DNA from 3 places in the Clostridium sp. JS66 genome. Region 3 is predicted to be linked to each of the others. Evidence: riboswitches for the same ligand, from Rfam matches in the RefSeq annotation. Region 3 holds a riboswitch; each other region holds the start of a gene.

Region 1 (7,885 bases), 1.4 Mb from region 3:
TAAGTATGAGTGTAAATGTGTTTGCAAGAACTATAGAAGAAAAAACATTTATGCATCCATGTTATAACTGCATTGCTCATAAATATGCAAGAATGCATATACCAGTAGCTCCTAAGTGTAATGTTAGTTGTAATTTTTGTAATAGAAAATATGATTGTGTAAATGAAACCAGACCTGGAGTAACAAGTGAAGTTTTAACACCTGAAGAGGCCAAAGATAAATTTAAAATAGTAAAGGACAAGGTTAGAAATTTAACTGTAGTTGGTATAGCAGGACCTGGTGATCCACTTGCAAATTTTTATGAAACAAAAAAATCTATAGAATTAATAAAAAATGAATCAAAAGATATTACATTTTGTCTTTCAACTAATGGTTTAATGCTTCCTTTTTACGTAGATAAATTGATAGAATTAGGGGTCACACATTTAACTATAACCATAAATGCAGTTAATCCTAAAATAGGTGGGGAAATATACAAATTTGTAAACTACTTGGGAGATGTATTTGTTGGAGAAGAAGCAGGAAGGGTGTTATTGAGCAATCAATTATCAGGACTTAAATATGCTGCACAAAAGGGAATAGTATGTAAAGTTAACATAGTTATGATAAAAGGAATCAATGATATTCATGTTCCTGAAATAGTAAGGAAAGTTAAAGAATGTGGAGCATATATGGCAAATATTATGCCTCTGATACCTGTTAAAGGAAGTGCATTTGAAAATAACCCTACAGTAACCGAAGTTGAATTGAATGACATGAGAAAAAGCTGCGATTCAATATTGAAACAGATGTATCATTGCAAGCAGTGTAGGGCAGATGCTATTGGAACTTTAAAGAATGATATATCAAGTCAATTTAGAGAAAACAATATTGCAAAGGAATCAAATGATAATGAAAATAAATTAGAAGATAAAGATGTAATTGAATTGAAACATCATAAGTACAGATTTGCCATTGCGAGCAAATCAGGTGTAAGTATTGATGAACATTTTGGGCATGCGTCAGAATTTTATATATACGACATGATAAATGATGAAATTAAATTTCGAGAGAAGAGAAAAGTAAATAAGTACTGTAATGGAGTATATGATTGTGGAGAACATGAGGACAAAATAGAAAATATAATAAAAAATGTAATTGATTGTAATGCTGTGCTTGTGGTCAGAGCAGGATTTGAGCCTATGGATAGGCTCTATGAGAAGGGAATAAGAGTATTTGAAATGTACCAGGAAATTAATAAAGGTATAAAAAAAGCTGTTGAATTACTTAAAAAAAATAAATAAATTCAAATTTAGGAGGAATATATTATGAGACAAATAGCTATTTATGGAAAAGGTGGAATAGGTAAATCTACAACTACACAAAATTTAACTGCAGGTTTATCTGAAATAGGAAAAAAGGTTATGGTAGTTGGATGTGATCCAAAGGCAGACTCTACAAGATTACTTTTAGGTGGACTTGCACAGAGAACAGTACTGGATACTTTAAGGGAAGAAGGAGAAGATGTAGATTTAAATTATATATTGAAAAAAGGCTTTAATGGAATAAAGTGCGTAGAATCAGGCGGACCTGAACCAGGTGTAGGATGCGCTGGAAGAGGTATTATAACATCTATAAACATGCTTGAAAGACTTGGCGCATATACTGAAGATTTGGATTATGTTTTTTATGATGTTTTAGGAGATGTTGTATGCGGTGGTTTTGCTATGCCAATTCGTGAAGGAAAGGCAAAAGAAATATATATAGTGGCTAGTGGAGAAATGATGGCACTCTATGCAGCAAATAATATATCAAAGGGAATAAAAAAATATGCCAATAAAGGTGGCGTTAGATTAGGTGGAATTATATGCAACAGCAGAAAAGTAGACAATGAAAGGGGAGTATTGGAGGCATTTGCAGAGGAATTAGGTACACAGCTTATTTATTTTGTACCAAGAGACAATGTAGTTCAAAGGGCAGAAATTAATAAACAAACTGTAATACAATTTGATTCTAAATCAAATCAGGCAAATGAATACAGATCACTAGCAGAGGCAATAGAAAAAAATAAGAACTTTGTAATTCCAAAACCTATGTCACAAAAAAGGTTGGAAGAAATAATTTTGCAAAATGGATTGGTAGAGCAAGTAGTGTAAAATACCATAATTAGAAAGTTGATGAGGAGGTAAAGTTAATGAAATTTAATCTTAAAACTTCAGTAGTAAAAACTCGTGAACAGCGGCTTGGAACTATTATTGGATGGAAAACTGGAAAGGCTTCAGAACTTTCCAGGGATTCTGCTTATACGTGTTCAGGTTGTAAAGGAAATGGTGGAAAAAGGTTGTGTGAAGCTTCAGGACCCTTTACCCAAGGTTCTACTTGTAGTGAACAAATGGTAGAATGTCAGGCTGGCAATGTAAGAGATGCAGTATTAATTCAACATGCACCAATAGGTTGTGGTACAGGACAGGTAGCTTATAATTCCATATATAGAAATGGTCTTGCTATTAGAAATTTACCTGTTGAAAATATACAAATAATAAATACAAATATAAAAGAAACTGATATGGTGTTTGGTGCACTAGACAAGCTGGAACAATCCATAAAGGATGCATGGAATAGACATCATCCTAAAGCAAATTTTGTTGCTACTTCATGTGCTTCGGGAATTATAGGGGAGGATATAGATAGTGTTGCAACTAGAATGCAAGAGGAACTTAGAATACCTGTTGTACCAATGCCATGTGAAGGTTTTATGTCAAAGCACTGGAGTACTGGTTTTGATGCTACACAGCATGGAATTCTAAGGCAGATAGTAAATAAAAACCCTAAAAAGCAAGAAAACCTTGTAAATGTAATTAATCTCTGGGGAAGTGATGTTTTTACACCTATATTGGGGGAGCTTGGACTTAAAGTAAATTATGTTATTGATTTAGCTGAAGTAGAAGATTTGGAAAAGCTTTCAGAAGCTGCTGCAACCATTACGTTTTGTCATACATTATCTTCTTATATGGCAGCTGTTTTGGAAGAACAATTTGGGGTACCGGAAATTAAAGCACCACAACCTTATGGAATTGCAGGGACTGATGCATGGATAAGAGAAATTGCAAAGGTTACGCATAGGGAAGAAAAAGCAGAAGCCTATATAGAGAGAGAGCATAAGAGAATAGCACCAAGGCTTAAAGAGCTTAAAGAACTTTTAAAAGGCAAAAAAGGTTACGCAGCTACAGGTTCAGCATATTCTCATGGACTTATTGCAGTACTCAAGGAACTTGGAATTCAAGTTGATGGTTCTCTTGTATTTCATCATGATCCTGTATATGACAGTAATGATCCAAGTAAAGACTCTTTAAAATTTCTAGTGGATAACTACGATGATGTTCCTAACTTTAGCGTGAGCAATAGACAGCAGTTTCAGTTTTATGGACTACTAAAAAATGTAAATCCAGACTTTATTCTTATAAGACATAATGGTTTAGCACCTCTTGCGTCTCGTATGGGAATTCCAGCAGCACCACTTGGTGATGAACATCATGCAATAGGCTATCAGGGAATTTTAAATTTAGGGGAGACCATTCTTGAAATATTAGCTCATAAAAAATTTCATCAAGATTTGAAAGAACATGTAAAATTACCTTATACAAAATGGTGGCTTGATCAGAAAGATCCATATATACTTGAAAAGCAAAATTATGCAGTGGAATAGGAGTGAAAATAGTGACAAATACAAAAAATGTAGAAAAATCAAATTCAATAGAACAGGTTAGATATGGATGCGCCATTGGAGCAATGCATAGTGTTTTTGCAATTCCAAGGGTTATTCCAATTACCCACTGCGGGCCAGGATGCGCTGATAAACAAACTTCCAACATATCCTTTTATAATGGATTTCAAGGAGGAGGTTATGGAGGTGGATCTGTTATACCAAGTACTAATATACACGAAAAAGAAGTAGTATTTGGAGGTGAAAATAGATTAAGAGAATTAATAGAATCCTCTTTTAAAGTCTTAGATGCAGATTTATTTGTAGTTATGACAGGATGCGTACCAGAAACTGTAGGAGATGATGTGGGAGCTGTAGTAAGTGAGTTTCAGGATCAAGGTTTACCTGTAGTATATGCTGAAACGGGAGGATTTAAAGGAAATAATTTTATAGGGCATGAACTTGTAACAGAGGCTATTATTGATCAATATGTGGGAGATTATAAGGGGCCTTTGAAAAAAGGGCTTGTAAATGTGTGGTCTCTTCTTCCATATCATAATACTTTTTGGAGAGGTGATCTTGCAGAGATCAAAAGAATTTTGGAAGGTGTAGGTTTTGAAGTCAATATTTTATTTGGACATGAGAGTAGTGGAATTTCAGAATGGAAAAATATTAAAAAGGCACAGTTCAACCTTGTACTTTCTCCATGGCTTGGACTTAAAACTGCAGAATATTTAAAGAAAAAGTATGGTCAGCCCTACTTGCATATCCCTATAATTCCTATATGAGCAAAGGAAACTAGCAGTTTTTTGAGAAAAGTAGTTGATTTTTCAGGAATAGATAAAAATAAGGCAGAAGAATTTATTGAGAGTGAAGAAAGAAAATACTATAAATATTTAGAGGATTTTTCTGACTTTTATGCAGAGTATTGGTGGGGGTTACCAGCCAAATTTGCAATTGTAGGTGATAGTGCATACAACTTAGCTATAACAAAGTTTTTAGTAAATCAGCTAGGACTTATACCTGCAAAACAAATTGTAACTGAAAACCCACCAGAGAAATATAGATATATCATTAGAGAAGAATATAAAAATATAGCAGAAGATGTTTCATTGGACGTGGAATTTGAAGAAGACAGTTATACCATTCATGATAAAGTAAGAAAAACTGATTTTGGGCATAAACCTCCAATTATTTTTGGAACTACTTGGGAAAGAGATCTAGCAAAAGAATTAAAAGGTTCTATAGTTGAAATAGGATTTCCAGCATCTTATGAAGTTGTCATATCAAAATCTTATGTAGGTTATAGAGGGGCACTTACACTGCTTGAAAAAATATACACTACCATAGTTAGTGCTAGTGCCTAGTTTTATGCAACCATAAAAGATATGGATTCCAATCTCATATTAAAAAATTGTAAATTAAATATTGACATATTAAAATGTGACTAATATAATAATATATAACATATACGAATAGTATGAAATATCTAAGGAAAATTTGAAAACTTAATATGATATATTCTTATCAAGAGAGGTGGAGGGATTGGCCCTTTGAAGCCTCGGCAGCGGATTCTTTTTTAGAATACTGTGCCAAATCCAACAAAATTATTTTTGAGAGATAAGAAGAGCAGTATTTATAATGCATTAAAACCTCTTCTTTTGTAGAAGAGGTTTTTATTTTCAAATAATGGGATTAAAGTGGAGGGGGTAATGTGATAAATAGTAGCAGAGGTAAGGCTGGTATTTCAGAAGAAAATTTAAATAAACTTTTAGAAATGTTGAAAACTGTTAAATATGGTTCTGTAATTTTAGTTATTCAGGATGGGGTAGTTGTACAAATAGAAAAAAATGAAAAGGTGAGACTAGTGTAGATTAGGAATTGAACAAATTTCATTTTTAACTTTTAAAATATAAAGAGGAGGATACAAGAATGAGTGTAGAAAGTGTGAGAAATTTTTTTAAAGAGAGGAATCAAGAAGATCCAGTATTTGAATTGGAGGATAGTGGGGCTACAGTGGATCTTGCAGCTCAGGTTATAGGTGTTGAAGCTAAGTTTATTGCTAAAACACTGGCATTTAAATTGAAGGAAAAGGATATATTGGTTGTAACTCGTGGTGATGCTAGAATAGACAATAAAAAATTTAGAACTTATTTTAAAACAAAAGCTAAAATGCTTGGTTTAGATGAAGTAGAAGAAATAACAGGGCATCCAGTTGGGGGCGTGTGTCCATTTGGATTGAAAAATCCTATAGATATTTATATAGATGTATCTGTAAAAGATTTTGATTTTGTATATCCAGCAGCAGGTTCGAGAACAACTGCACTTAAGATATCGCCAGAAAGAATTCAAGGGCTTACTAATGCTGAATGGGTTGATGTCTGTCAAGAATAGTATACAGAACTTTAGTAAGGAAAAGTGGTAAATATTACTTTTCCTATTGACATACTAATAAATAGTATATATAATAATATCAATGAGAAAAACATATAGGAATAGTAGGAAAAGTAAAGATGAGAAGAAGTAAGTAAATGGAAGCTGGCAGAGAGAAATCTCCATTGGGTGTAAGAGATTTTGAGTGAAAGTTAACTGAAATGCGTCTCGGAGCTCTGAATCGAAATTTAGTAGACTTCAGTGGGTACGCCCATTAAAGCGTTGAGGTATTATTGTACCAATATTTATGAGTTGTTATGTATTCTATTTTTGATGCATAATAAACAGAGTGGAACCGCGGAAGTTAACTTCTGCCTCTGTATTGAGGCAGGAGTTTTTTGTGTCCAAAAATATATTAAATTATTAAAATTAGGAGGATTGTCATGAATTCTGTAGAGTATTTTAATTCCATAGCAAATCAATGGAATGTGATAAGAGAGGAGTATTTTGAAGAAAAGCTAAAATATACAGCACTTTCTCAATTTGATATAAAAGATAAAATATGTGCAGATTTAGGGTGTGGCACAGGTTTTATATCATTAGCATTACTGGAGAAAGCTAAAATTGTTTTTTCGATAGATAACTCTAAAAATATGCTTAAAGAACTGCATAGTACAGCTTCCAAAAAAGGCTTAAAAGATATATATCCTATTAGTGGTTCTATGGAAAACTTGCCTTTGTTTGATAAATCAATAGATAGAGTTTTTATAAATATGGCTTTACATCATATATTTGATGCAAAAAAAGCAATAGAAGAAATGTTTAGAGTACTTAAAAAGGATGGAACAGTAGTTATAACAGATGTAGAGGAGCACAATGGAGAGTGGGCTAGAACAGAAATGCATGATGAGTGGCTTGGTTTTTCACATGAACAGATAAAGAATTGGCTTAAGGAAGCTGGCTTTAGCCAAGTTCAAGTAAACAGTACAGAACTTAAATGTAAAGGCTATTCAAGTAAAGGAGAATATACAGAAACAGGAATATTTGTAGCAAAAGGAATTAAGGAGGAATAAAAAATGGATATTGAATCATTATTAATACATGGAGGAGTGGATGGAGATAAAACTACAGGTGCTGTAAATGTGCCTATTTATCAAACGTCTACGTACAGACAGTTAGAACTGGGAGTAAATAGTGGATATGAATACTCAAGAACAGGTAATCCAACAAGATATGCACTAGAAAAACTTATTTCAGATTTAGAGGGAGGTTATGCAGGTTTTGCATTTGCCTCTGGAATGGCAGCAATAACAGCAGCCTTAATGCTTTTTAAGAGTGGAGATAAAGTTTTAATATCAGATAATGTATATGGAGGAAGCTTTAGAGTTTTAGATAAGGTATTTAAAAATTTTAATCTTGAATACGAACTTGTAGACACAAGTAATGAAAAGCTTGTGGAGGAAAAGGTTACAGATAATGTTAAAGCTATATTTATAGAAACACCAACAAACCCACTTATGACCATAACAGATATAAATAAGATAGCTGGTATAGCAAAGAATCATGGAATATTAACTATTGTAGATAATACCTTCATGACGCCGTATCTTCAAAAACCAATAGAGCTAGGAGCTGATATAGTAGTTCATAGTGCAACGAAATATTTGGGAGGACACAGTGATTTGGTGGCTGGACTTGCTGTAGTAAATAGTAAGGAATTAGCTGAGAAACTTCATTTTATTCAAAACTCTACAGGAGGAGTGTTAAACCCATTTGACTCATGGCTTTTGATAAGGGGAATAAAGACATTATCAGTAAGAATGGACAGAC
Region 2 (12,264 bases), 1.4 Mb from region 3:
GGGTAATGTTAAACCGATTGATACAGTATGTTTTGGAGGAAAAGAAGAAATTTTTAATGAAGTAAAAGAATGTATTAAGAAATCATATAATAGCCCAAAAGGATTTATCTTGAGTACAGGCTGTAAAATTCCTATGCAAACCTCAAAGGAAAATGTGGAACTATTTATGCAAGCCGCAAGGACCTATGGTAAATATCCTATTAATCCTAAAATTTTAGATTAATCCTGTAAACTAAAATATGATTATTATCTATATAAAAGAATAAGAAGGTGCTGCCCCACATGAAAATTCTATTGTGAGACAGCACCTTCTTATTTTTATAATATTATAACTTTTTACTTTAGCAACAAACTAGAATAGAGGTATCAAAGTTCCTTTTGCTTTCTTTTTTAATAATTCTTTAATTCCTTCTGTTCTATATGCATCATTTAAATCTTTAACCCATTTTTTATTTTCATTACCGTTTTTCACAACAACTCCAACTGCATATGTTTCATTATCTTTTGGACTTGCAATATATTTAGATGCATCTAAACCTGCATTTACCATATGAGTAGCTGCTAGCAAAATACAATCTACATCCTTCAAAGATTGTGGAAGTGTTTGCATGTCTGCTTCTATGAATTTAAATTTCTTTGGATTAACAGCAGCATTATCTTTAACATCATAAATTGATGGTGATTTTTTATCAGCAGGAAGTTTTATCAATCCAATTTCGTTTAATAAATTCAAACCTCTTGACTGATTTGTAGCATCATTGCAAAGACCAATAGTAGCTCCATCTGGAAGTTCCTTATAGTCTTTATACTTACTAGAGTACATGCCAAAAACAGGAGCCCAAAGTTTAGGCTTAACCATAACAAAATTTGTCTTATTAGATTTATTGTAATTTTGTAAGTATGGTTCATGCTGATATATGTTTGCATCAATGCTTCCTTCACCTAAAGCAGTATCTGGTCCAATACTATCATTAAAAGTAACAACTTTAACATCATAACCCTTCTGTTTAAGTGCTTTAGCTGCTTCATTTCCATAATCTAGAGAATCTGCTCTCATTCCAATTTTGATTGACTTCTTTTCATCTGATGAACTACTTGTAGCGTTACTTTTTCCGCATGCTGTCATTGATGTTGTAATCACCAACATACATAACATTAACTTCATAAATTTTTTCATAAGTTTTCCCCCTCAAAAATAAAATTTGTATAGATAAATAGATTAATTAAAAATATAATATGCTATTTCAATTTTTTATAAAGCGTATCACCACCATATTGAATTAAGCATACTAATACAATTAATACTACAACTATTGAATACATAATTTTCTGATTAAAATTTTGATAGCCGTGAGTTAAAGCTACTGCACCTAAACCTCCAGCTCCAATTGCTCCTGCCATTGCTGTTGCACCTAACAAGTTTATTATAGCCAAGCTCATACCTGAAATTATCGAAGGTAATGCTTCAACTAACATTACGTTGAAAATAATCTGCTTGTTTGAGGCACCAAAGGATTTTGCCGCTTCAATAAGTGATGGATCCACTTCTTTAAAACTACTTTGAAAAATACGGGCAATAAATGGTGTAATTGCCGTTGTCAATGGAACAATAGCTGCTTCCTGCCCTATAGAGCTTCCAGTAATAATTCTTGTTAAAGGAATAATAGAAATCATCAATATAACAAATGGAAAAGAACGAATTACATTCACTACAGTATCCAATACTCTATGAATAAATTTATTAGGCTGAAGCCCATTGTCATCACAGATTACCAAAATGATTCCCACTAAAAAACCTAAAAATGTTCCCAGCATACCAGATATAAAAACCATTCTTACGGTTTCTCCAAGTGCTGGTAAAATCAACATATTAATAATTTCAGTTAATGTATAATCGCTCAATTTCTCACCTCATTCCCATCATTTTTAATTTCCATCCATTCTACTTTATTTTTATCTAAATAATTAGTAACTGAATTAAAATCACTATCATCTATGTTTATAACAAAAGTAGATATTTTATCATTTCTATATGATTGAGTAGAACTTTCTATAATAGAAAATTTGATATTCAATTCATTTACGATTCTAACAATTAATTCTGAGCCTTCCAACTTTTCAATTCTGTACATAAATCGTATATTTTTGCCTTTTTCCGGCAATGCACTATTTTCAACTCCTATTAAACGTTTTAAAGCTGGTGGTTGATTTAAAAATATATCCTTAACAGTTCCTTGAGAAGCTATTTTGCCGTTTTCTAAAATAGATACTTTATTACAAATTCTTTGAATAACAGACATTTCATGAGTAACTAATACTATGGTAATTCCAATTTTTTTATTTATATCACTTAATAGGTCTAATATAGAGTTTGTCGTACTAGGATCAAGTGCTGATGTTGCTTCATCACACAGCAAAATGCTTGGATTCATGGTCAAAGCTCTTGCAATTGCAACCCTTTGCTTCTGACCACCACTCAAGTTTCTTGGCCTTGCTCCAGCTTTATCTTTTAGTTCCACCAGTTCAAGCAGTTCATTAACCTTGCTGTCAATTTCTTTTTTTGAATATTTCCAGCATCTCATAGGTAAAGCAATATTATCATAAATACTCTTTCTCTCTAATAAAGAAAAATGCTGAAAAATCATACCAATATTTTTTCTAAATTCTTTTATCTGCTTTGTATTTAAATCTTTAACTTCATAATCATTAACCTTCATGCTTCCATCCTGATAATCTGTTAAACCATTAATACATCTCAAAAGTGTTGACTTTCCTGCTCCACTCCTACCAACAAGACCATAAACGTCTCCTTTTTCAATTTTAAAATTAATATCTTCTAATACAACATTTTTATTTTCATAAACTTTTTTCAATCCAGTTGCAGTTATCAAAATATCTCTTCCCCTTATTTATTAAATTTTATAATTATATCAACAAATAAACTACGCAATAATCAACAAGTTCTGTTTAAATTGATTGTCCACAATTTGATGCAAAAAAATAACGGTTTAACAAACATTTACTTTCAATATGAGCATCAGTAAACATTCTGTGCCGCTTTAAGTTTTTTTAATGTTGATTCCTATAGCAGTAAAACAGCTTAATTACTTCAAATTTTGACACAATTTTCACATAGATAATTTTAACTCTTATAGCTACCAAAATCAAATATTAAAATATTATGCATCAACGTCATTCTATTATAATTTTTTATACATTAACAGTAAACTTATTTTTTTATATAATAGCATTTAAAAATTTCACACTTAATGTTTCATTATCGTTTCTTCTTGCATCTGCAATGTTTAATTAAATTATATAGTTATTTTTGAATATCTCTTTTACATTTTATTATAATATTTATGAATTTTTTAAGCTTTTCATGAATATTATTTAATAGTGCACTTATAAAATTATCCATTAAATTCTGAATTTTCAATCATATATAAATCTTAAGGAGGTGTTAAAAAAAATTTTGTATATGGCTATAAAGTGATTAATAATCTGTTTTAAAAGTTATTAATTAATTTTATGAGGGGGATTAAAATGAATAAGGATAATACTGGCCTGAACGAAGAACTTCATCGTGGTCTAGAAGAGAGACATATTCAACTTATGGCTCTTGGTGGTGCAATTGGTGTTGGCTTATTCCTTGGATCCGCATCAGCTATTAAAACAGCCGGTCCTTCACTTCTATTAGCTTATGCTGGTGGTGGAGCTATTTTATTCTTTATTATGCGTGCACTTGGCGAGATAGCAGTTGAGCATCCTGTTGCTGGTTCCTTTAGTGCATATGCCAATGAATTTATTGGCCCTCTTGCTGGATATTTGACTGGATGGACCTATTGGTTTATGTGGATTGTTACTTGTATGGCTGAAGTTACCGCAGTAGGTGTTTATGTTAATTTCTGGTTCCCAACTATCCCTCAATGGGTATCAGCCCTTGGTGCTGTTGTTATAATGTCCATAGTAAATTTAACAGCAGTTAAAGCCTTTGGAGAATTCGAATTCTGGTTTGCACTTATAAAAGTTGTTACTATTGTTATTATGATTGTTATAGGAATAATTATGATTATTACTGGATTAGGTAATACCGGAAAACCTACTGGTATATCAAACTTGTGGAGTCATGGAGGATTTTTTCCTAAAGGAATAAAAGGTACAGTTATGGCCTTACAAATGGTTACATTTGCCTTTATAGGAATTGAACTTATAGGAGTTACAGCCGGTGAAGCAAAGAATCCTCAAAAAACTATACCATCAGCTATTAATAAGGTTTTCTACAGAATATTAATATTCTATGTAGGAGCATTATTTGTAATTATGTCACTATATCCTTGGGATAAAATAGGAACCCTAGGAAGTCCGTTTGTTTTAACATTTAGCAAATTAGGAATTGCAGCAGCAGCAGGCATTATAAACTTCGTTGTACTAACTGCAGCCTTATCTTCTTGTAATAGTGGTATTTTCACCACCGGTCGTATGCTTTACAATCTTTCTCTTCAGGGATCAGCTCCAAAAGCCTTTGGAAAGCTTAGCAAATCACAAGTTCCTAGTAATGCAATTTTAATCTCTGCATTTTTCATGCTTATAGGTGTTTTTCTTAATTATATTGTTCCAGCTAAAGTATTTGCTTATGTTACTAGTATTGCAACCTTCGCAGGAATTTTTGCTTGGTTTATAATATTACTAGCTCAAATGAAATTTAGAAAATCTCTTACTTCTGAAGAAGCAAAAAAATTAAAGTTTCCTATGAAAGGATATCCTTATGCAAACTACATTAGTATAGCATTTTTAATATTTGTACTTGTAGTTATGTGCTTAAGTCCAGATACTCTAATAGCAGTTATTGTAGGACCAGTTTGGCTTATAATACTAGTTGCTTTCTACTATGGAAAAGGTATGAATAAACATAACAATACTAAAATTACTAAATCTGAATAATTCAACTTTTTCAGAGGACAGTAAAGGAAAACTTACCTTCACTGTCCTCTCTCAATTGTCCTCTAAAAAATGTTTAGCTTTTAAATTATAAAAATTTAAAAGCTAAACATCTTTTTAAGCATCTCATATCTTTCATGAGTAATAAGAGCATCCTTATCTGTATTTTTTAGTTTCACTATATAAGTCCATCTTCCATAAGGATATATTTTATTAATCATAGACAAATTGATAATATAAGACTTGTGACTTCTAAAAAACACTGCTTTATCCAGCCTTTCTTCTAATTCACTCATACCTTCAGAAGTAATATAGGAATTATCAATTGTGTATATAACCGTATTTCTATCTTCTCTTTGTATAATGACTATATCCTTCATATCTATGAAACTTATACCATCTTTATTCCTTATTAGTATTTTATCTAATCCCTTTTCGTGGCGGATTATTTTATACATATTTTCTTCGCTTTGAACATCATTTAAAGTTTTTATTCGATTTAAAGTTTGATAAATTCTATCTAACTTAAAAGGCTTTACAATATAATCAAAGGCATAAAGTTGAAATGCATCAGACATATATGCATCATGTGCTGTAACAAAAATAATTATAGTTCTTGGATTTATATCCATTATTCTTTTAGCACATTCTACTCCATTCAATTTTGGCATTTCCACATCTAAAAATATAATTTCAGGATGTTTTTCCTCTACAAAGGAGAGAACAGCTTCTCCATCAGCTGCCTCTCCTACTAATTTAAATCCCTCTATTTTTTCAATGGCCTTTTTTAACACCATTCTCATGCCTTCTTCATCGTCTCCAATGAAAACTTTAAGCTCCAATAAATCACCGCCTTCTTCTCCTTCTTTTTGCTCTAGGTTTACCCAATATCTCTGAATATACTATGGCCTGCATAATATTTTCTTCTTTTAGCTCTAAATTCATTGTTGTTTTTTCTTGTTCTAATTTCTTTTTTAATTCTTGAACTTTAGTTTTTTCATATTCCATATTTCTTTGAAGTTCTGCCTTTTCTGTATCTTCTGTATCATATGAAAAATTTAAATTTTTTTGTTTATTCTCTTGCAAATTATTTCCTTTTAACCAATCATAATTATCCTGCCTAGCATTATTATCAAAAATATTACCTTTAGTTTCATTAGTTACTTTTCTTGCTTTTTCACTGGAGGCTTTTATAATATCTTTCAAGACTTTTCCTGAATCACAAATAATATCCACCAAATTATCAAAATCAGTCATAATTTTTTACTCCTTAACATCATTAGGATTGCCATATGAAGTCTTTTTATCTTTTTTATCACCAACTTTAGATATAGACTCTCTCATTCTTGTATCTGATATTACATTTTGCATATCATAATAATCCATTACTCCTAATTTTCCTTCTCTTAAAGCTTGAGCCATAGCTCTTGGTACTTCTGCTTCTGCTTCCACTACAGCAGCTCTCATTTCCTGCTCTCTTGCTACTGCCATAGCTCTTCTTTCTTCTGCCTTTGCTTGGGCAATATTTTTATCTGCTTCTGCTTGAAGGGTTTGAAGTTGTGCTCCTATATTTCTTCCAACATCTACATCAGCAATATCTATAGATAGTATTTCAAAGGCAGTACCTGCATCCAATCCTTTTGCTAAAACTGTTTTAGATATAGCATCTGGATTTTCCAAAACTTCTTTATGTGAGGTAGATGTACCAACTGTAGTTACAATACCTTCTCCAACTCTAGCAATTACTGTAGCTTCACCAGCTCCACCTATTAATCTTTCTAAGTTTGCCCTTACTGTTACCCTTGCTTTTGCTAAAAGCTCAATTCCATCTTTTGCAACACCTGAAACATTAGGTGTTTCAATTACTTTTGGATTAACACTCATTTTTACAGCTTCAAGTACATCTCTACCTGCAAGATCTATTGCTGCTGCTCTTTCAAAGGGTAATTTAAAATCTGCTCTATGAGCTGCAATAAGTGCATCCACTACTTGATCTACATTTCCACCGGCTAAATAGTGAGCTTCCAGTTGATTTACACTAACTTCCAATCCTGCCTTTGTTGCTTTTATTAATGGAAAAACTATTCTTTTTGGTTGAACCCTTCTAAGTCTCATTCCCACTAAATTGAAAATACTTACCTTTACATTTGCAGCCAATGCTGAAATCCAAAGACCTACTGGTACAAAACTTAAAAACAATGCTAAAAAAATTATAAGTATTCCTAAGAATACAACTACAGTGATAGGACCATTCATAATATTTATTCCTCCTTATTTTCTAAAATATTTTTCTAACTACAATTATTCTTCCTTCTACTTTTATAATCTTTACCTTTTCATCCTTTGGAATAAACTCTCCTTCTGAAACCACATCCATTTTTATCCCATTAAAATCTGCAATACCAGCTGGTCTCAAAATTGTAAGAGTAATTCCCTGTTGACCCACAAAATATTGTAAATCCTCGGAGCCTGTATATCCAGTTTCTTTCTTTTGGGTTTCACGCAAAATTAGTATTTTTGAAAGTCTACCTTTAGTTGCAGAGCGCAGAACTAAAGTAAGAGCTACTCCTAACACTGCAATGATGATACTAACTAAAATCAATGCTTCCATAATACTTTTCGCTGTTATTACTATGCCCATTATTAAAAATATAGCTCCGAAAATTCCTGGTATTCCAAATCCAGGATGAAACATTTCTATAACTACCAGCAAAAATCCAAATGAAAAACACAATATGGCAATCCAACTTATAGTAGATAAAAAACTTACCAGCTCCATTTCTCCCTCCTCCTTTAATTGTAACTTCTGTGTATCTGTCTATACTAGTATAATACTTCCTACATGAATTAAAATGAATGCATAGTAGTCCAAAAATACATAATTCAGTTTAAAATGTCATATTTCAAGTTTTACCTTATGACTTACCCTACATCATATTGAAAAGTTTATTTATCTTGGAATCCATCCTTGAAAAACAGTAAATTCATTTTCTGTAAATACTTTAATTCCCCCTCCATATTCCTCTAGTATATGCTTTACAATAGCCAGTCCCATACCTTCTCCTTTTTCACCTTTGGTAGTAACTCCTGCTTTAAAAATTTTTTTCACAAGTTCTTCTGGAATTTTTGGTCCATTGTTCTTTATTTTAAATCCATATAACTTTAAATCTTCGAATAATTCTATTTGTATAATTCTTTCTTCATCTATTTCTTGAAGTGCATAAATTGCATTATCTACAATATTACCAAGTACCCTGCAGAATTCCCAAGATGGTACCTTTAAATCTTGAAGTGAGGAAGTAATTAATATTTCTGTTTTTATTCCTCTTTTTTCTCCATAAAGTATTTTAGCTTGAAGCAGCGCATTAACTGCTGGATTAGCAGTTTTTAATACCTTATTTACCTTTTGAATGTCTTTAAATACTTTTTCTATATACTCTCTTGCATCATGATATTCTTCCATTTCCATAAGACTATATACTACCTGCAGGTGATTCATAAAATCATGTCTTTGAGCTCTAAGAGTTTTGTTAAGTTCCCCTAGCTGTTCTAATGTATTCTTAAGCATTTTATATTCATCATTGTTGCCATTTAAAGAACGAATATCCTTAATTGCAAAAAAACTATTTATAATTCCTATGGATATAATTAAATATACCAAAAGTTCTCCACTATAAAATTTATCTTGTAAATTTAATACATTTTTATAAAAGTAATTGTACAATATCACCATAACAATTGTAGTTATTTGAATTGCATTTAAAATAATTACTGTAGTGATTGTTTTATTTACGTCTAACTTTTTCTTCATTACAAAAAACTAAACTCCCTTCCCTATTTCTGTAATCAAATTAATTATATCATAAAATAACACTACCTCCACTAAAATACATTTTAATGAAGGTAGTGTTAATAATATTCTTTTATTTTATTTAAAAAGATTTTTAGTGGATTATTCATGTCACCTAATTCTTTCATCATATTAAGCATTTCTAAATGCACAAAAATTGTTTAAATGACTTTCCAAATTAATCAACACTCTCATATTATCACTCCCCTAACATAATCATTGTATTCACAAATATCCACCAACTGACCGCAAGTTAATTTAATTACTTCATTATAATTAACTGTTACTACAAAATTTTTCATTCCTGCACAAAGATAAATATTATTTTTTCCCTTTAAAGAAATATCTATATAGGTTTTTAATGGTTTTTTTAATCCGAAGGGACTTAACCCTCCACTAGGATGACCTGTAATTTTTATTATTTCATTATTACTTAATTCTCTTGGTTTTACTTTAAAATATTCTCTAAATTTTATATTACTGATTATAGTATTTTCATCTGTAACAACCATTATGTTTTGTCCTCTTACTGTAAAAATCTGTGTTTTTGCAGTGCAAACCTTTGTTAACAAATTACTTTTTTCTTTTCTGAAAAACTTAGAATTTTTTTCAAATCGGTTAATAGAGCATTCTATTCCTTTACTTAAAAAATCATCCACTACACTACTTATACTCATTTTCATTCTCCTTTGAAATTTTTAATTTTATTAAGCTTAAATAGGCAAATCAAGTTCATTAATTGGATATACATGCACATAATAAAATCTCCTTATAGATAAGCTACAAGAAGATTTATCAAATTCTAGTTTCTTATCTCTCAGATATAATATCTGCTGGAATTAGCACCTTGAAACATAATTTCAGGTTGCCGGACATCAAAGGGCCAGTCCCTCAGTCTCTCTTAATAAGAATTTCAATATTAAATTATTTAGTAATGTTAAATAACCAAAAAAACTGAAACCTAATTATATCTTAATTAAGATAGATTAGTTTCCAGTTTTCTGGTCAACTAAAGGGATAAAAAAAAGCTATTTTTCATTTAAGAAAAATAGCTTATTTCAACAAAATTTTAGTTTATAAACCTGCTATTTTTCTTATCTCTCATTGTAGTATAAACTACTCTGTAGGAATTGACACCGATGCATATTAAAATGCCAGTTGTCGGGTTTCATAGGGCCAGTCCCTCCACCTCTCTGGATAAGAATAAATTTATTATTTTAAGCTAACTGATTAACAATTGATTTACATATTATAATATAATTGTATAAATTATAGTATGTAATACATGATATGTCAATGCTTATTTAGGAAATAAATTTAATATCACTTTTTAAACTGTAGCTTTTATACAATTATATTTCAAAAGAAGAACTCAATATTCCTTCAATTACATCACTTATACTATAATCTGTTTCAAAAGCTTTTATTCCATTAAACTTTAAAAACACTAAAGCCATATACCCTATATTTTTAACAAAAATAGCCTTACAATCCGATATCAAATTTACTAACGTTTTCATATATTTTTCATTATGACCACGCTCTTCAAAACATAAACCACTTTCTCTAGTTTCCAAATATTCTGCTATATTTTCTTTAATTTCAAAAATGAAAAGCTTTCTTGATGTTTCAAAGTTTTCGTTTACATTCTTTCCATCATTACTAACAAAAGCTACTTTATAGTTCATAAATTCACCTCCAAATTCAAACTGCAATTTCATAAAAGATTCAACATCTAAACATCCCTTAATATATAATATATATTTCGAATATGCTAATAACATTCTTGATAAATTTATTTAAAATCATACTATTCTCATTTTTTCATTTTTTTCTATTTCAACTACCATCCCATCTTGAATAACTAAAGCTACAAAACCATACTTGACAATCTTTAAGATCTCTAAAAGCTTATTTAGATTTTCTTCTGAAATACCCTTATTACTTTTATTCTTATTTAACACTTTAGTCTTCTCCTTTTAATGTTTACATTGATCTTATAACTTATAAAAAAGCTATCCTTCTTCAATAAGAAAGATAGCTTTTAAAAAATTTCCATTTCATAAAACTCCATTTTTCTTATCTTTCAGAATATGTAATTATATTCTGCAGGAATTAGCACCGATACATATTAAAATGCCGGTTGTCGGGCTTCATAGGGCCAGTCCCTCCACCTCTCTGGATAAGAATGTAATAATATTTAATTTTATTCCTTTTTTCACATAAAAATTATTTTATATACTAACCAAAAGTCAAATGACTACTTTTTTAATTTTTTTAATCTTTCAATAGCTTCAATCAATGTTTCATCTTTTTTTGCAAAATGAAATCTTATATAATTATTTATATTTTCTTTAAAAAAGCTAGATCCAGGAACAGCAGCAACACCAATTTCTTTTGCCATCCACTTACAAAATTCATAGTCATCCTTCCAGCCAAATTCTGAAATATCAACTAAAACATAATAAGCTCCTTGAGGTTCAAAATATTTTAATCCAATTTCATCCAATCCATTTAAAAACAGTTTTTTCTTTTTTTCATAAATATTATTAAGCTCGTCATAATAGCTTTCTTCAAGACTTAATCCTGCACAAGCTGCTTTTTGTAAAGGTGCAGCTGCTCCTACAGTTAAGAAATCATGTACTTTTTTACAATTATTTATAACATCTTTACTTGCAATAATGTATCCAAGCCTCCATCCAGTTATAGAATAAGTTTTTGACAAAGAACTACAGGATACTGTTCTTTCAAACATTCCTGGAAGAGACGATAGATAAGTATGCTTATTTGGCTTAAATACTATATGCTCATAAACTTCATCTGTAATAACAAAAGTATCATATTCTTTTGCAAGTTCGCTTATATATAATAATTCTTCTCTAGTAAATACCTTACCTACTGGGTTTGAAGGATTACACAATATTAGCGCTTTAGGTCTACTTTCAAAAGCTTTTCTTAATTTCTCTCTATCAAAATTGAATTCAGGAGGTACCAAAGGTACATATATAGGCTCTGCTCCTGCTAAAATTGTATCTGCTGTATAGTTTTCATAAAATGGTGAGAATACAATAACTTTATCCCCTGGATTGCATACAGACATCATAGCTACCATCATAGCTTCAGTGCTACCGCAAGTAACTACTATATTTTCATCAGGATTTATTGATATTCCCATAAATTTTTCTTGTTTCTTTGATAGTTTTTCTCTAAATTCTTTTGATCTCCATGTTACTTCATATTGATGTGGTCCTTTTTCTGCTGCTTCCTTTAAACTATCAATAAGTTCTCTTGGTGGATCAAAATCTGGAAAACCTTGTGAAAGATTTACTGCTCCATATTTATTAGCCACTCTTGTCATTTCTCTTATTACTGATTCAGTAAAATAATCTAATCTGTTGCTTAATTTTTGCATTTTATATAGCCCCCATTACTATTTATTTAAATATTAAATCATAAAAAATTAAAAAGCTGTT
Region 3 (12,264 bases):
AATTTAGCTAATGTGATGACACCCTTATCATATATCACTGCACAAAAGTTAAAATTCAAACTAGCAACTTCAAGTGAATGTACATAATTACATTGCTATAAGTAATTTTAGTAAGCCACAATCATATTTATAACTATAAAATTTATAGCGTTTAAAATTAAGCCGTAGCCTGATGTTGGCCTAATATATTTAGTTTAATTCTATTCTGTAAAAATATCTTAAAAGAAACTTATTATTTTTGCAGACTGCACCATAAGATATTATTAAAATAGCTGAAATATACATAAACTAGATAATAAGTATTATGAAAGATACGCTTTTTTCTGAAGAGCTATAATTATAATGTATTATAAGCAATTTTTCATATTAGAATTACAATATTTACTACACAACTTTTTAGGTAGAGGGAGCATTGAATATATGGTGTATAAAAGCTTTTGAGAGAATTTTAGACATTAGACCTCCTTAATGAACGGTTGGCTTTTATACACCATATATTCAATGCGGACTCCACCTAAAAAGTTGTGTCGCAATATGCCTATTTTATAAAGATATATTACTTTCTAATAACGGATTTAAAGTTGTTTAATTTTACTGTTTAGCTATTTTTTTACCATCACTTAGTAGAACAATACTTCCATCTACATCAGTTCTATAAATTTGTACTTTTCTATTCTTGAGTTCTGTTAATGTTTCATGATGAGGATGTCCATATTTATTATTTTTACCACAGCTTATTACTGCTATTTTAGGATTAACCTTATCTAAAAATTCCTTAGATGACGAGGATGTACTTCCATGATGCCCAACTTTTAATACATCAGCAGATAGATCAAAGTTTTTAGATAACATTTCCGTTTCACTAATTTTTTCAGCATCACCAGTAAATAAGAATTTTGATTCACCATAAGTTATTTTAATGACTATTGAATAATTATTAGTATCTTTATATTTATCGTTGTTCGGAGCTAACATTTGACAAGTTACATTTTTGCCTAAGTCTAAGTCCATACCGGCTTTACCTGCGTTTATTTTAAGATTTTTACTTTTTAGTGCAGTTACCATATTCTCAAAAGTTCTAGTATTTGTCAATTTTTTTGGGGCATAGAATTCACTTATATCATATTTTTTTATTACAGAACTCATACCGCCTATGTGGTCTTCATCAGGGTGTGTTGCAATAACATAATCGATTTTTTTTATGTTCTGCTTGTTTAAGTAGCTCATAAGTTTATCTATACTTTCATTTGGACCTGCATCTATGAGAAGATTCTTACCATTAACTTGAATTAATTCACTATCTCCTTGTCCTACATCAATATAGTTTACTTTTATAACATTTTGATTGTTTTTAATCGGATTATTTGATGCATTTTTTGTAGTACTACATGCTGAAAAAGTAAATATAACTACAAATAATGAAACAATAACCTTAAAAAACTTTTTGTGAAATTGCATTTTTTTACCTCCTAAATAGTAGTTTAAATATTAATACAAACATAAGTTTAGCATTTTTTATTAATAAGTGAAAGTAAATTTTTAATGTATACAATAAATGTAAATTTTTTGTTAGTTTTTCACTACTAGACTACGTTTTAATGATATAATAACATAGGGATTTATTTTATAAATATTTATTATATGAAAAGGAGAGAAATTAAAATAATGAAAACTATTTTATTTTATTTAGATTTTTTTATCTATATGTTTATGGCAGTTTTTAAAAAAAATAAAGTAGAAGCATTAAGAAAGAAAGGAAAATTCCAAGAGGCTGAAAGTAAGATAAATGAATATGTCAAGGAGTGGGCTTCACATGTATTAAATAAGGTTGGTGCAAAGATAGATGTAGAGGGAAAAGAAAATATTAAGAAAGAAACTTGTGTTTATGTAGTAAATCATCAAGGTTTTTTGGACATACCTGTGTTAATTTCGGCTTTAGATGAGTCAGTTGGCTTTATAGCTAAAAAAGAAATATTAAAGTTTAAAATGATGGGTTATTGGATGAAGGAAATTCATTGTATATTTATGGATAGAAATAATATAAGAGAATCTATGAAAGCCATAAATGAAGGTATTGATAACTTGAAGAATGGGTACAGTATGGTTATTTTTCCTGAAGGTACAAGGAGCAAAGGACCTAAAGTTGGAGAATTTAAAAAAGGAAGCATGAAGCTAGCTTTAAAAGCTAAAGTTCCCATAATTCCTGTAGCAATAAGTGGAACATATAAGCTTCGTGAAGGGAATAGGATGAGTGCTATAAAGTCTGGAAGTGTAACAGTTACTATATGTGAGCCTATATATACAGAACATTTGTCTAAGGAAGAGCAGACCAATCTTGCTGATAAGATAAAATCTATAATAGAGAATAATATCAAGTAAAATTTTATTGATTGATGTATATAAATAAAGCATTAAGAACTTAGTTTTGTATCACTATAAACTAAGTTTTTTTTTATGTTAATTTTTATTAGCTAAAAGAATGTGGTATCTTTGATAATAGTCCAATTATACACGTAAAAAGTCCTATTTATGAATTAAAACGGTTAAAATGAAGAAAAAGTTAATTAAAATTACAAAAATACGAAAAATTTTATTTGATAATTCAAAATATAAATGATACAATGTAAGCATAAATATACTTGAAATATAGATTATATAATAAAATTATTAATAAATATTCATAGAAACTGTATAAAAATTAATTCAGCAAGAAATGGGATAAAATTCGTATTTGCAATTAAGCACGAAAACGCATTCAAAAATTAGCTAAAAACCAACAATCCAATATTTTAATAAGTAATTAGGGAGGGCAAAATGAAAAGTTTAAGAAAGTCTTCATATGAACATTGTTTACAAAATGTAGGTACACCAAATCTTTATAAGGATATATTCCCTTATTCAGAGGTTCCAAAAGTAAATTTTAATCAAATTCAAGTTCCAATGGATTTGCCAGAAAACATATGGATTACAGATACTACATTTAGAGATGGACAACAATCTATGCCTCCATATGCTGCTGAGCAGATTATAAGAATTTTTGATTATCTTCATAAATTGGATAATAATTCAGGAATAATTCGTCAAACAGAATTCTTTTTATATACAGAAAAGGATAGAAAAGCTGCACAAGTTTGTATGGAGCGAGGATACAAATTTCCTGAAGTTACATCATGGATAAGGGCAAATAAGGAAGATTTTAAACTAGTTAAAGAAATGGGCATTAAAGAAACAGGAATGCTTATGTCTTGTTCAGATTATCATATATTTAAAAAATTAAATAAGACAAGACAGCAAGCTATGGATATGTATTTGTCTATTGTAGAAGAAGCTTTAAATAACGGTATACATCCAAGATGTCATTTAGAAGATATAACTAGAGCGGATTTTTACGGATTTGTGGTACCTTTTGTAAATAAGCTTATGGAACTTTCAAAACAGTCTAATATACCTATAAAGATAAGAGCTTGTGATACTTTAGGGTTAGGTGTTCCTTATAGTGGTGCATCACTTCCAAGAAGTGTACAAGGATTGATTCATGGACTTAGAACTAATTGCGGTGTTCCTTCTGAAATGATAGAATGGCATGGCCATAATGATTTTTATGCAGTAGTAAGTAATTCTTCTACAGCATGGTTGTATGGAGCATCTTCAATAAATACTTCTCTTTTAGGAATTGGAGAAAGAACAGGAAATTGTCCATTAGAAGCTATGATATTTGAATATGCACAATTAAAAGGCACTACTGGAAATATGAACTTGCATGCTATAACTGAATTAGCTGAATACTTTAAAAAGGAAATGAACTATGATATACCAGAAAGAACTCCTTTTGTAGGTAGCCAATTTAATGTAACTAGAGCTGGTATACATGCAGATGGTATATTAAAAGATGAGGAAATATATAATATATTTGATACAGACAAAATATTAGATAGACCTGTGGTAGTTGCTGTTAATCAGTATTCTGGTTTAGCAGGAATTGCAGCTTGGATTAATACTTACTATAGACTTAAAGATGATGAAAAAGTAGATAAAAAGGATCCAAGAATTGTAGAAATAAGAGAGTGGGTTGAAGAACAATATAAGGAAGGAAGAACTACTATTATTGGTAATAATGAGTTAGAACTTATGGTAGAAAAATATATTCCAGAAATTTTAAAAAAAGGTGAAACAAAAGCAAGCTAAACTAAAGTATAGAGTATAATTTAAATATAAGTAAAAATTAATTAATTGTTAAAATTAAAAAATATAGTTGGGAACAGAATATTTTTGTTCCCAATTTACGGTTAATAAATATTTGGAGGCGATTTTATGACACACAAAATTACTCTTATTCCTGGTGATGGAATAGGACCAGAAGTTACTTTAGCAGCAAAAAGAATTATAGACGCTAGTGGCGTTGAAATAGAATGGGATGTAGTAGAAGCAGGAGCAGCAGTAATTGAAGAGTACGGTACACCATTACCAGACTATGTTTTGGAGAGTATAAAGAAAAATAAGGTAGCATTAAAAGGACCTGTTACAACACCTGTAGGTAAGGGATTTAGAAGTGTAAATGTTACTTTAAGACAAAACTTAAATCTCTATTCTAACGTAAGACCTATAAAAAGTTATGAAGGGGTAGAGTCCAGATTTAATGATGTAGATTTAGTAATTTTCAGAGAAAATACAGAGGATTTATATGCTGGCATAGAACATATGGTAAGTGAAGATATTGCAGAAAGTGTAAAAATTATATCTAAAAAAGCCAGCGATAGAATAGTAAGAGCTGCTTTTGATTATGCAAGAAAAAATAATAGAAAAAAGGTTACAGCAGTGCATAAAGCAAATATAATGAAAATGTCTGATGGCCTTTTTTTGAAATGTGCAAGAAATATAGCAGAAGAATATAAGGATATAGAGTTTGAAGATGTAATAGTAGATGCTATGAGCATGAAGCTTGTGTTAACTCCAGAAAAATATGATGTACTTGTAATGCCTAATCTATATGGTGATATACTTTCAGATATGGCATCAGGTTTAGTTGGAGGTCTTGGGTTAGTTCCAGGTGCAAATATAGGAGATGAAGCTGCTGTATTTGAGCCTGCACATGGTTCAGCACCAGATATAGCAGGAAAGAATATATCAAATCCTGTAGCAGCAGTATTATCAGGTATTATGATGCTTAATCACATAGGCGAATTTGAAGCTGCTCTTAAAATAGAAAAAGCAGTAGCAGATGTTCTAAAAGAAGGAAAAAGTGTCACTGCAGATTTAGGTGGAAATGCAAATACTGTAGAATTTACAGAAGCTATAATTAAAGCAATGAAAAAAAAATAGCACTACTCTAAAAGTGTGTTTGTAAGAATTCTATTTAATTTAAAAGCTATGAAATGGGAAAGTTAATTTCTGAATTTCATAGCTTTTGTTTTGTAATTAATTTAAAAAGTTGTTTGTCAAAAGTTTTAAAATATATATGTTTTATCTAATATGTAGGAATTTTTTTATATATTCTGTATGGCTTGAAGTTTTAATCTCTTCTAATTTACAATTTAAATCATTTTCAGTTTCTTCCTTGACAATAGCTACAACTTCATCTTTTGGATTTAATTCATTTTTAAAAATATGACAATTTTTAAAGTTTCCTGTTAAAGAACAAATAGTATTTATTTTATCAGTAGTTTTTATTCTTACAAGCCAATTAGATTTATAATTGTAAAGTGTTTGTATACTGGCATTTTCACTGTTAAATTGAATAGATCTTTTATTTCTATTTTGAATTATATCAGCTATGTCACCAAAAACTGCACTGGCAGTAGGAAACATTCCTGCTCCTTTACCTGAAAAAACAACATCGCCTACAGCATCGCCTTTTATAACAATAGCATTTAATTCATTTTCAATTTTGCTGAGTTCTGAATTTTTATCTACAATAACAGGTTGTACAGAAGCAAAGATTCCATCTTCTTCTTTTCTACTTATAGCTAAGAGTTTTATATTATAACCATTAGCTTTAGCATACTTAAAATCATCAGCATCTATATTGGTAATGCCTTCTATGTGTATATCTTTCCAGTTAATTTTTTTATCATAGGCGATAGTAGATAGTATGGATAACTTTCTTGCTGCATCATAACCTAGAACATCAGAATCAGGGTTAGATTCAGCAAAGCCCAAATCTTGAGCAATTTTTAAAGCATCTTCGTAGCTCATGTTTTCATTATACATTTTTGAAAGTATAAAATTCGTAGTACCATTTAATATTGCTTTAATACTTACAATTTCATTACCTGTAAGACATTCCATAAGAGGTTTCAAAATAGGTATACCGCCTCCTACACTAGCTTCAAAGTTTAATGTAACACCATTTTCATGTGCTATATCTAAAAGTTCTTTTCCATGTTCCGCCATTAAATCTTTGTTGGCTGTTACCACATGTTTTTTTGAAGCTAAAGCTTTTTTTACATATTTGTAAGCAGGATTGATGCCACCCATAACTTCAACAATTATATCCACAGGGCTTTTTAAAATGTGTTCAAAGTTATCAGTTAGAATTTTAGAATCCTTTTTTTGTTTATGTTTTTCAATATTTCTAACTAATATATTTGAAAGTTTAAGTTCCTCACCTGTAATCTTTTTAAATCTTTCTTTATTTTTATTTATTAATTCAGCTGTACCTGTTCCAACTACTCCATAACCTAATATTGCAATAGATGCCATATTAAAAAGCCCCCTTTTTATTTGTATTTACTCTCATTAACTAAAATTTAGCCAGTAGGAACTTCCCTACTGGCTTTTTACTTAAATAATTCGTTGTTTATTTAAGTTTTAAGCTTTTGCAAGAGCTTGATCTAAGTCATATATAAGATCATCAACACCTTCGATACCAATTGAAAGTCTTATCATATCAGGAGTAACTCCAGCAGCTTTTTGTTCTTCTTCATTAAGTTCTGCATGGGTTGTACTTGAAGGATGAATTACGAGTGACTTCGCATCAGCTACATTTGCAAGTAATGAGAATAATTCAACACTATTTATAAATCTTTTTCCTGCTTCTAAACCACCTTTAATTCCAAATGTGAATATTGAACCAGCACCTTTTGGTAAGTATTTTTTAGATAATTCATTATATGGATTACCTTCTAGTTCAGGATAGTTTACCCAAGAAACCTTTGGATGCTTACTTAAAAATTCAACAATTTTTCTTGTGTTTGATACATGTCTTTCTACTCTCAAGGATAGTGATTCTAAGCCTTGAAGGAATAAAAATGCACTTTGAGGACTAAGAGTTGCTCCAGTATTTCTCAAAAGTTGAACTCTAGCTTTTAAAGCAAATGCTGGTGCGCCTAAATCTGCGTATACTAATCCATTGTAGCTTTTATCTGGTGTTGTAAAATCAGGGAACTTTCCACTAGTTCTCCAATCAAATTTACCACCATCAACTATTACTCCACCAATTGTAGTTCCATGTCCTCCAATAAACTTAGTTGCAGAGTGAACAACTACATCTGCTCCAAATTCTATTGGTTTAACAAGATATGGAGTACCAAAAGTATTATCTATGATTAATGGTATTTTATTTTCATGTGCAATATTTGCTACAGCTTCTATGTCTAATACATTGATTCTTGGATTTCCTATAGTTTCACCATAAAGTGCCTTTGTTTTATCTGTAATAGCTTTTCTGAAGTTTTCAGGATCATCTGGATTTACAAATACAACTTTTATACCAAGCTTTTTTAAGGTTACTCCAAATAATTCATATGTTCCGCCATATAGTGTACTTGCTGCAACTATTTCATCACCTGCACTTGCAACATTGAGGATAGCATAGGTAATAGCTGCGAGTCCTGATGCTGTTGCGAGTCCTGCAACTCCACCTTCTAATTCTGCTATTCTCTTTTCAAATACATCTGTAGTTGGATTCATTATTCTTGTATAAACATTTCCAGGTTCTTTTAATTGAAATAGGTTAGCAGCATGATCAGCATTTTTAAATACGTAAGATGAAGTTTGGTAAATTGGAACAGCTCTTGATCCTGTTGTTGGATCTGGTTCCTGTCCTGCATGTACTTGTAATGTTTCAAATGATAATTTTCTTTCACTCATTTTAGATTCCTCCTAAATATTATTAAACCTTTAATACATGGACGAAACTTCTAATTTGATAATTGCCTAGGAAATTTTTAAAATAAAAAATCTTCTTGCAGAAAAGCTACAAGAAGATTATTCCCCTAGCTTCTCATCTTTCAGGATTTAACCTGCTGGAATTAGCACCTTTGAACAAAAATGTTATTCAGGTTGCTGGGCGTCATAGGGCCAGTCCCTCAGCCTCTCTAGATAAGAAGTTCCGTATTCGATTGAATAAATGATAACAGATATTAGTTTTAATTGTCAATACCAAAAAAACTAAAAAAATAAAATTTATATTTTAAAAATTTGTTATATGCACTGAAATAACTTGATATTTAATAGATAAAAAAATTTAATTTAGTGAAAATTTTTTTTATTCATTTCTTTATAATAGAAAAACTATTGACAATGTAAATAAACAGATATACTATTAATAATAAGTATAATTGAATGTAAAATCTTATCCAGAGTGGTGGAGGGACTGGCCCTGTGAAACCCGACAACCGGCATTAATTAAATGTATCGGTGTCAATTCCTGCAGAATAAGTTTTTATTCTGGTAGATAAGAAAAGAAGTTTAAAATTAGCAATTTTAAAGCTGCTTTTCTATGAAAAGCAGCTTTTCAAATTTATATGAATAATTTACTACTGATAAAGGAGAAAACTATATGTTTATAAGAGATACATTTTTAGAAAAAGAAACCACTTTATCCTTTGAAATATTTCCACCTAAAAGCAATGAAACTTTATTTAATATTATTGAGGAGTTAAAAAATTTTGATCCGGGTTTTATAAGTGTAACTTATGGAGCAGGTGGAAGTAGTAAAGATAGAACTGTAGAAATAGCTTCGATAATAAAAAATAAGTATTCAATAGAAGCGCTTGCTCATTTAACATGTATAACATCTACAAAAGAAGAAATAGAGGAAGTAGTTGAAAATTTAAAAGTAAACAAAATAGAAAATATATTAGCCCTAAGAGGTGATATACCAGAAAAATTTACTATAGGTAAAGAACATTTATATAGATATGGGAAAGATTTAATAAATAAATTAAAAATTGATACTAACTTGTGTATAGGAGCAGCAGCTTATCCAGAAGGACATAATGAGTGTAAAGATTTGGACATGAGTGTAAGATATTTAAAAGAAAAGGTTGATGCAGGTGCAGACTTTTTAATCACTCAGTTATTTTTTGACAATAATAATTTCTTTAAGTTTAAAGAAAAGATGTATAAATATAATATAAGAGTTCCAGTAACTGTTGGAATCATGCCTGCTATAAATAAAATATTAATTGAAAAAATACAAAAATTATCTGGGTTTATCATTCCAGATAAAGTTAAAAATTTTATGAATAAGTATGAAAATAATGAAGAGGATCTTAAAAAAGCAGGAATAGAATATGCTAGCTACCAAATAGAAGAATTATTGCAAAACAAGGTAGAAGGGGTCCATCTTTATACTATGAACAAACCTGATATTGTTAAAAGTATACTAGACAATGTATCTTTTAAATAGTATTAGAACTAACGAAAGGAGAATGTAATTTTGAAAATAAATGATTTGGCTCAAAGATTTAAGAATAAATTTATTATATTTGATGGAGCAATGGGAACTATGCTTCAAAAATCAGGACTTAAAGTAGGTGATTTGCCTGAAACTTTAAATATAACAAATCCTGATATTATAAGAAATATTCATAAACAATATATTGATTCAGGTGCTGATATAATAATTGCAAATACTTTTGGAGCAAATGAATTAAAGTACAGTTCTTCTAAGTATTCTATAGAAGAAGTAATTACTGCAGGAGTAAAAATTGCAAAGGAAGCGGCCCAAGATAAGCTTGTTGCTCTTGATGTAAGTTCTATTGGACAAATGATGGAACCTACGGGACCTTTAAGTTTTGAGTCAGCATATAATTTATTTAAAAAGCAGGTTGTTATTGGTGAAAAAGCAGGTGCAGATTTAATTTTAATAGAAACTATGTCTGATTTATATGAGACTAAGGCTGCAGTTCTTGCTGCAAAGGAAAATAGTGACTTGCCAGTATTTTGTACTATGACTTTTCAGGATAATGGAAGAACACTAATGGGAACTGATCCTAAAACGATGGTATTCGTATTAGAAGGTTTAGGAGTAGATGTTCTTGGAGTAAATTGTTCACTAGGACCTAAGGAGCTTATGCCTATAGTAGGAGAAATACTAAAATATGCATCAATACCTGTTATGGTTCAACCTAATGCGGGGCTTCCAAGATATGATGGAAAAAATACAGTATATGATATAACACCAGATGAATTTGTGAAATATGCAAAAATCATGGCTGAAAAGGGTGTAAGAGTTTTAGGTGGTTGTTGTGGTACTAATCCAGAATTTATAAAGAAACTATGTGAAGGATTAAAAGATAGTAAGCCATTAAAAATAGAAGAAAAGAATTTTAGTGTAGTATGTTCTTCTACAGAAACTGTGTTTTTAGGTGAAAAAGTTACAATAATAGGTGAGAGAATTAATCCTACAGGAAAATCAAAATATAAGGAAGAATTGAAAGAAAAAAGTGTTAATTATATTCAAACTCAAGCTGTAAAGCAAAAGGAAGAAGGAGCCCATATAATAGAACTAAATGTAGGACTTCCAGAAATTGATGAAAAAGAAATGATGATTAAGGCTATAAAGTCAGTACAAAAGGTAGTACAATTACCAACAACTATTGATAGCCCTAATGAAGAAGTACTAGAAGCTGGAGCTAGAGTTTATAATGGAAAACCTATTATAAATTCTGTAAATGGAAAAAGGGAAATAATGAAAAAGGTTTTTCCTGTGGTTAAAAAGTATGGAGGATGTGTAATAGGTTTAACTATAGATGAAAGTGGTATTCCAGATACAGCAGAAGGCAGATTTAAGATAGCAGAAAAAATAGTAAATACTGCAAAAGAGTATGGTATACATAAGAAAAATATAATAATAGATTGTCTTGCTTTAACAGCTTCAGCACAGCAAAAAGAAGTATTGGAAACAATAAAAGCTATAAAATTAGTTAAAGAAAAATTAAAGGTTAAAACTGTACTAGGAGTAAGTAATGTATCTTTTGGACTTCCAAGAAGAGAAATATTAAATAGAACATTTTTGTCTATGGCACTTTATGCAGGATTAGATTTACCAATAATGAATACTGGAGACGAAGGAATGAAAGAAGTTATTTATTCTTTTGAAGTTCTATCCAATATTGATAGAGAAGGTAAAAATTATGTAGAAAAGTATGGAACAAAGTTAGTAGGCAAAAAAGAAGAAGCAGTAACAAATATTGAAAATATAAGTTCAATAAAAGATTTGAAACAAATTATTGTAGATGGAATAGAAAAAGATGCTATTAGCAGTACAGAAGTTTTATTAAAAACAAAAGAACCTTTAGAAGTTGTTAATTCTTATATTATTCCAGCATTGGATTATGTAGGAGAACAGTATGAAGAAAAAGAAATATTTTTACCACAGCTTATACAATCAGCTGAAACTGTAAAAAAATCTTTTGAAGTTATAAAAAAGAAAATTGTTGAACAAGGTGAAGAAAGTATATCTAAAGGAAAAATTATTTTAGCAACTGTAAAAGGCGACATACATGATATAGGTAAAAACATTGTAAAAGTTCTTTTGGAGAACTATGGATTTGAAGTAATAGATTTAGGAAAAGATGTGGCTATTGAAAAAGTAGTTAATACAGTAAAGGAACATAATGTTAAGCTTGTAGGGTTGAGTGCACTCATGACTACTACAGTTGTTAATATGAAAAAGACTATAGAAGCTTTAAGAGAAAATAATTTACAATGCAAGGTTTTTGTAGGCGGAGCTGTTCTTAATGAACAATATGCAGAAATGATAGGAGCAGATTTTTATGCTAAAGATGCTAGAGAATCTGTAAGAATTGCAGAAGAAATTTTCCGTAATTAAATTCATCATGTAGAATATTTTTAATATATAGTATAAAATATATAAATAATGATGAATCTAATATAAGAGGAGGAAAGAGTAAGTTATGAGTGACATAAACAATATAACTGGGAAAAATGGCAAGTATGTACCGGAAATAAAAGGAACACTTAGAAGTCACATGATAAATATTCCAGAAGTGATAAGAAAAGCTAGTGGTATAAAGG

The links. A riboswitch is a leader RNA that binds a small molecule or an ion and turns the genes downstream of it on or off. The one in region 3 is predicted to bind S-adenosylmethionine.
Region 1: it holds a riboswitch for S-adenosylmethionine, as region 3 does, so the genes downstream of both, Q6H37_RS08835 (YezD family protein) here and metF (methylenetetrahydrofolate reductase [NAD(P)H]) in region 3, are expected to answer to the same signal.
Region 2: it holds a riboswitch for S-adenosylmethionine, as region 3 does, so the genes downstream of both, Q6H37_RS08870 (YezD family protein) here and metF (methylenetetrahydrofolate reductase [NAD(P)H]) in region 3, are expected to answer to the same signal.

What each region holds. Positions count from the first base shown of each region.
Region 1 covers NZ_CP131467.1:1,876,414-1,884,298, forward strand. Annotated here, with positions in the region: gene nifB (nitrogenase cofactor biosynthesis protein NifB) at 6-1,283, shown strand; gene nifH (nitrogenase iron protein) at 1,308-2,135, shown strand; gene Q6H37_RS08825 (nitrogenase component 1) at 2,174-3,685, shown strand; partial or broken gene Q6H37_RS08830 (nitrogenase component 1) at 3,697-5,049, shown strand; SAM riboswitch class I at 5,204-5,309, shown strand; gene Q6H37_RS08835 (YezD family protein) at 5,397-5,555, shown strand; gene Q6H37_RS08840 (YbaK/EbsC family protein) at 5,615-6,076, shown strand; T-box leader at 6,184-6,437, shown strand; gene Q6H37_RS08845 (class I SAM-dependent methyltransferase) at 6,499-7,128, shown strand; gene Q6H37_RS08850 (trans-sulfuration enzyme family protein) at 7,132-7,885, shown strand, end outside.
Region 2 covers NZ_CP131467.1:1,886,616-1,898,879, reverse strand. Annotated here, with positions in the region: gene Q6H37_RS08930 (uroporphyrinogen decarboxylase family protein) at 1-223, shown strand, start outside; gene Q6H37_RS08925 (MetQ/NlpA family ABC transporter substrate-binding protein) at 353-1,177, opposite strand; gene Q6H37_RS08920 (methionine ABC transporter permease) at 1,240-1,902, opposite strand; gene Q6H37_RS08915 (methionine ABC transporter ATP-binding protein) at 1,899-2,891, opposite strand; gene Q6H37_RS08910 (amino acid permease) at 3,547-4,944, shown strand; gene Q6H37_RS08905 (LytR/AlgR family response regulator transcription factor) at 5,040-5,783, opposite strand; gene Q6H37_RS08900 (hypothetical protein) at 5,788-6,198, opposite strand; gene floA (flotillin-like protein FloA) at 6,205-7,197, opposite strand; gene Q6H37_RS08890 (NfeD family protein) at 7,220-7,720, opposite strand; gene Q6H37_RS08885 (sensor histidine kinase) at 7,892-8,752, opposite strand; gene Q6H37_RS08880 (YbaK/EbsC family protein) at 8,983-9,468, opposite strand; SAM riboswitch class I at 9,599-9,702, opposite strand; SAM riboswitch class I at 9,883-9,995, opposite strand; gene Q6H37_RS08875 (NifB/NifX family molybdenum-iron cluster-binding protein) at 10,144-10,479, opposite strand; gene Q6H37_RS08870 (YezD family protein) at 10,597-10,755, opposite strand; SAM riboswitch class I at 10,868-10,980, opposite strand; gene Q6H37_RS08865 (pyridoxal phosphate-dependent aminotransferase) at 11,052-12,203, opposite strand.
Region 3 covers NZ_CP131467.1:464,136-476,399, forward strand. Annotated here, with positions in the region: gene Q6H37_RS02165 (ComEC/Rec2 family competence protein) at 592-1,458, opposite strand; gene Q6H37_RS02170 (lysophospholipid acyltransferase family protein) at 1,666-2,379, shown strand; gene Q6H37_RS02175 (2-isopropylmalate synthase) at 2,815-4,185, shown strand; gene Q6H37_RS02180 (isocitrate/isopropylmalate dehydrogenase family protein) at 4,312-5,319, shown strand; gene Q6H37_RS02185 (homoserine dehydrogenase) at 5,461-6,699, opposite strand; gene Q6H37_RS02190 (O-acetylhomoserine aminocarboxypropyltransferase/cysteine synthase family protein) at 6,808-8,088, opposite strand; SAM riboswitch class I at 8,219-8,326, opposite strand; SAM riboswitch class I at 8,570-8,681, shown strand; gene metF (methylenetetrahydrofolate reductase [NAD(P)H]) at 8,780-9,631, shown strand; gene Q6H37_RS02200 (homocysteine S-methyltransferase family protein) at 9,722-12,058, shown strand; gene Q6H37_RS02205 (hydrolase) at 12,144-12,264, shown strand, end outside.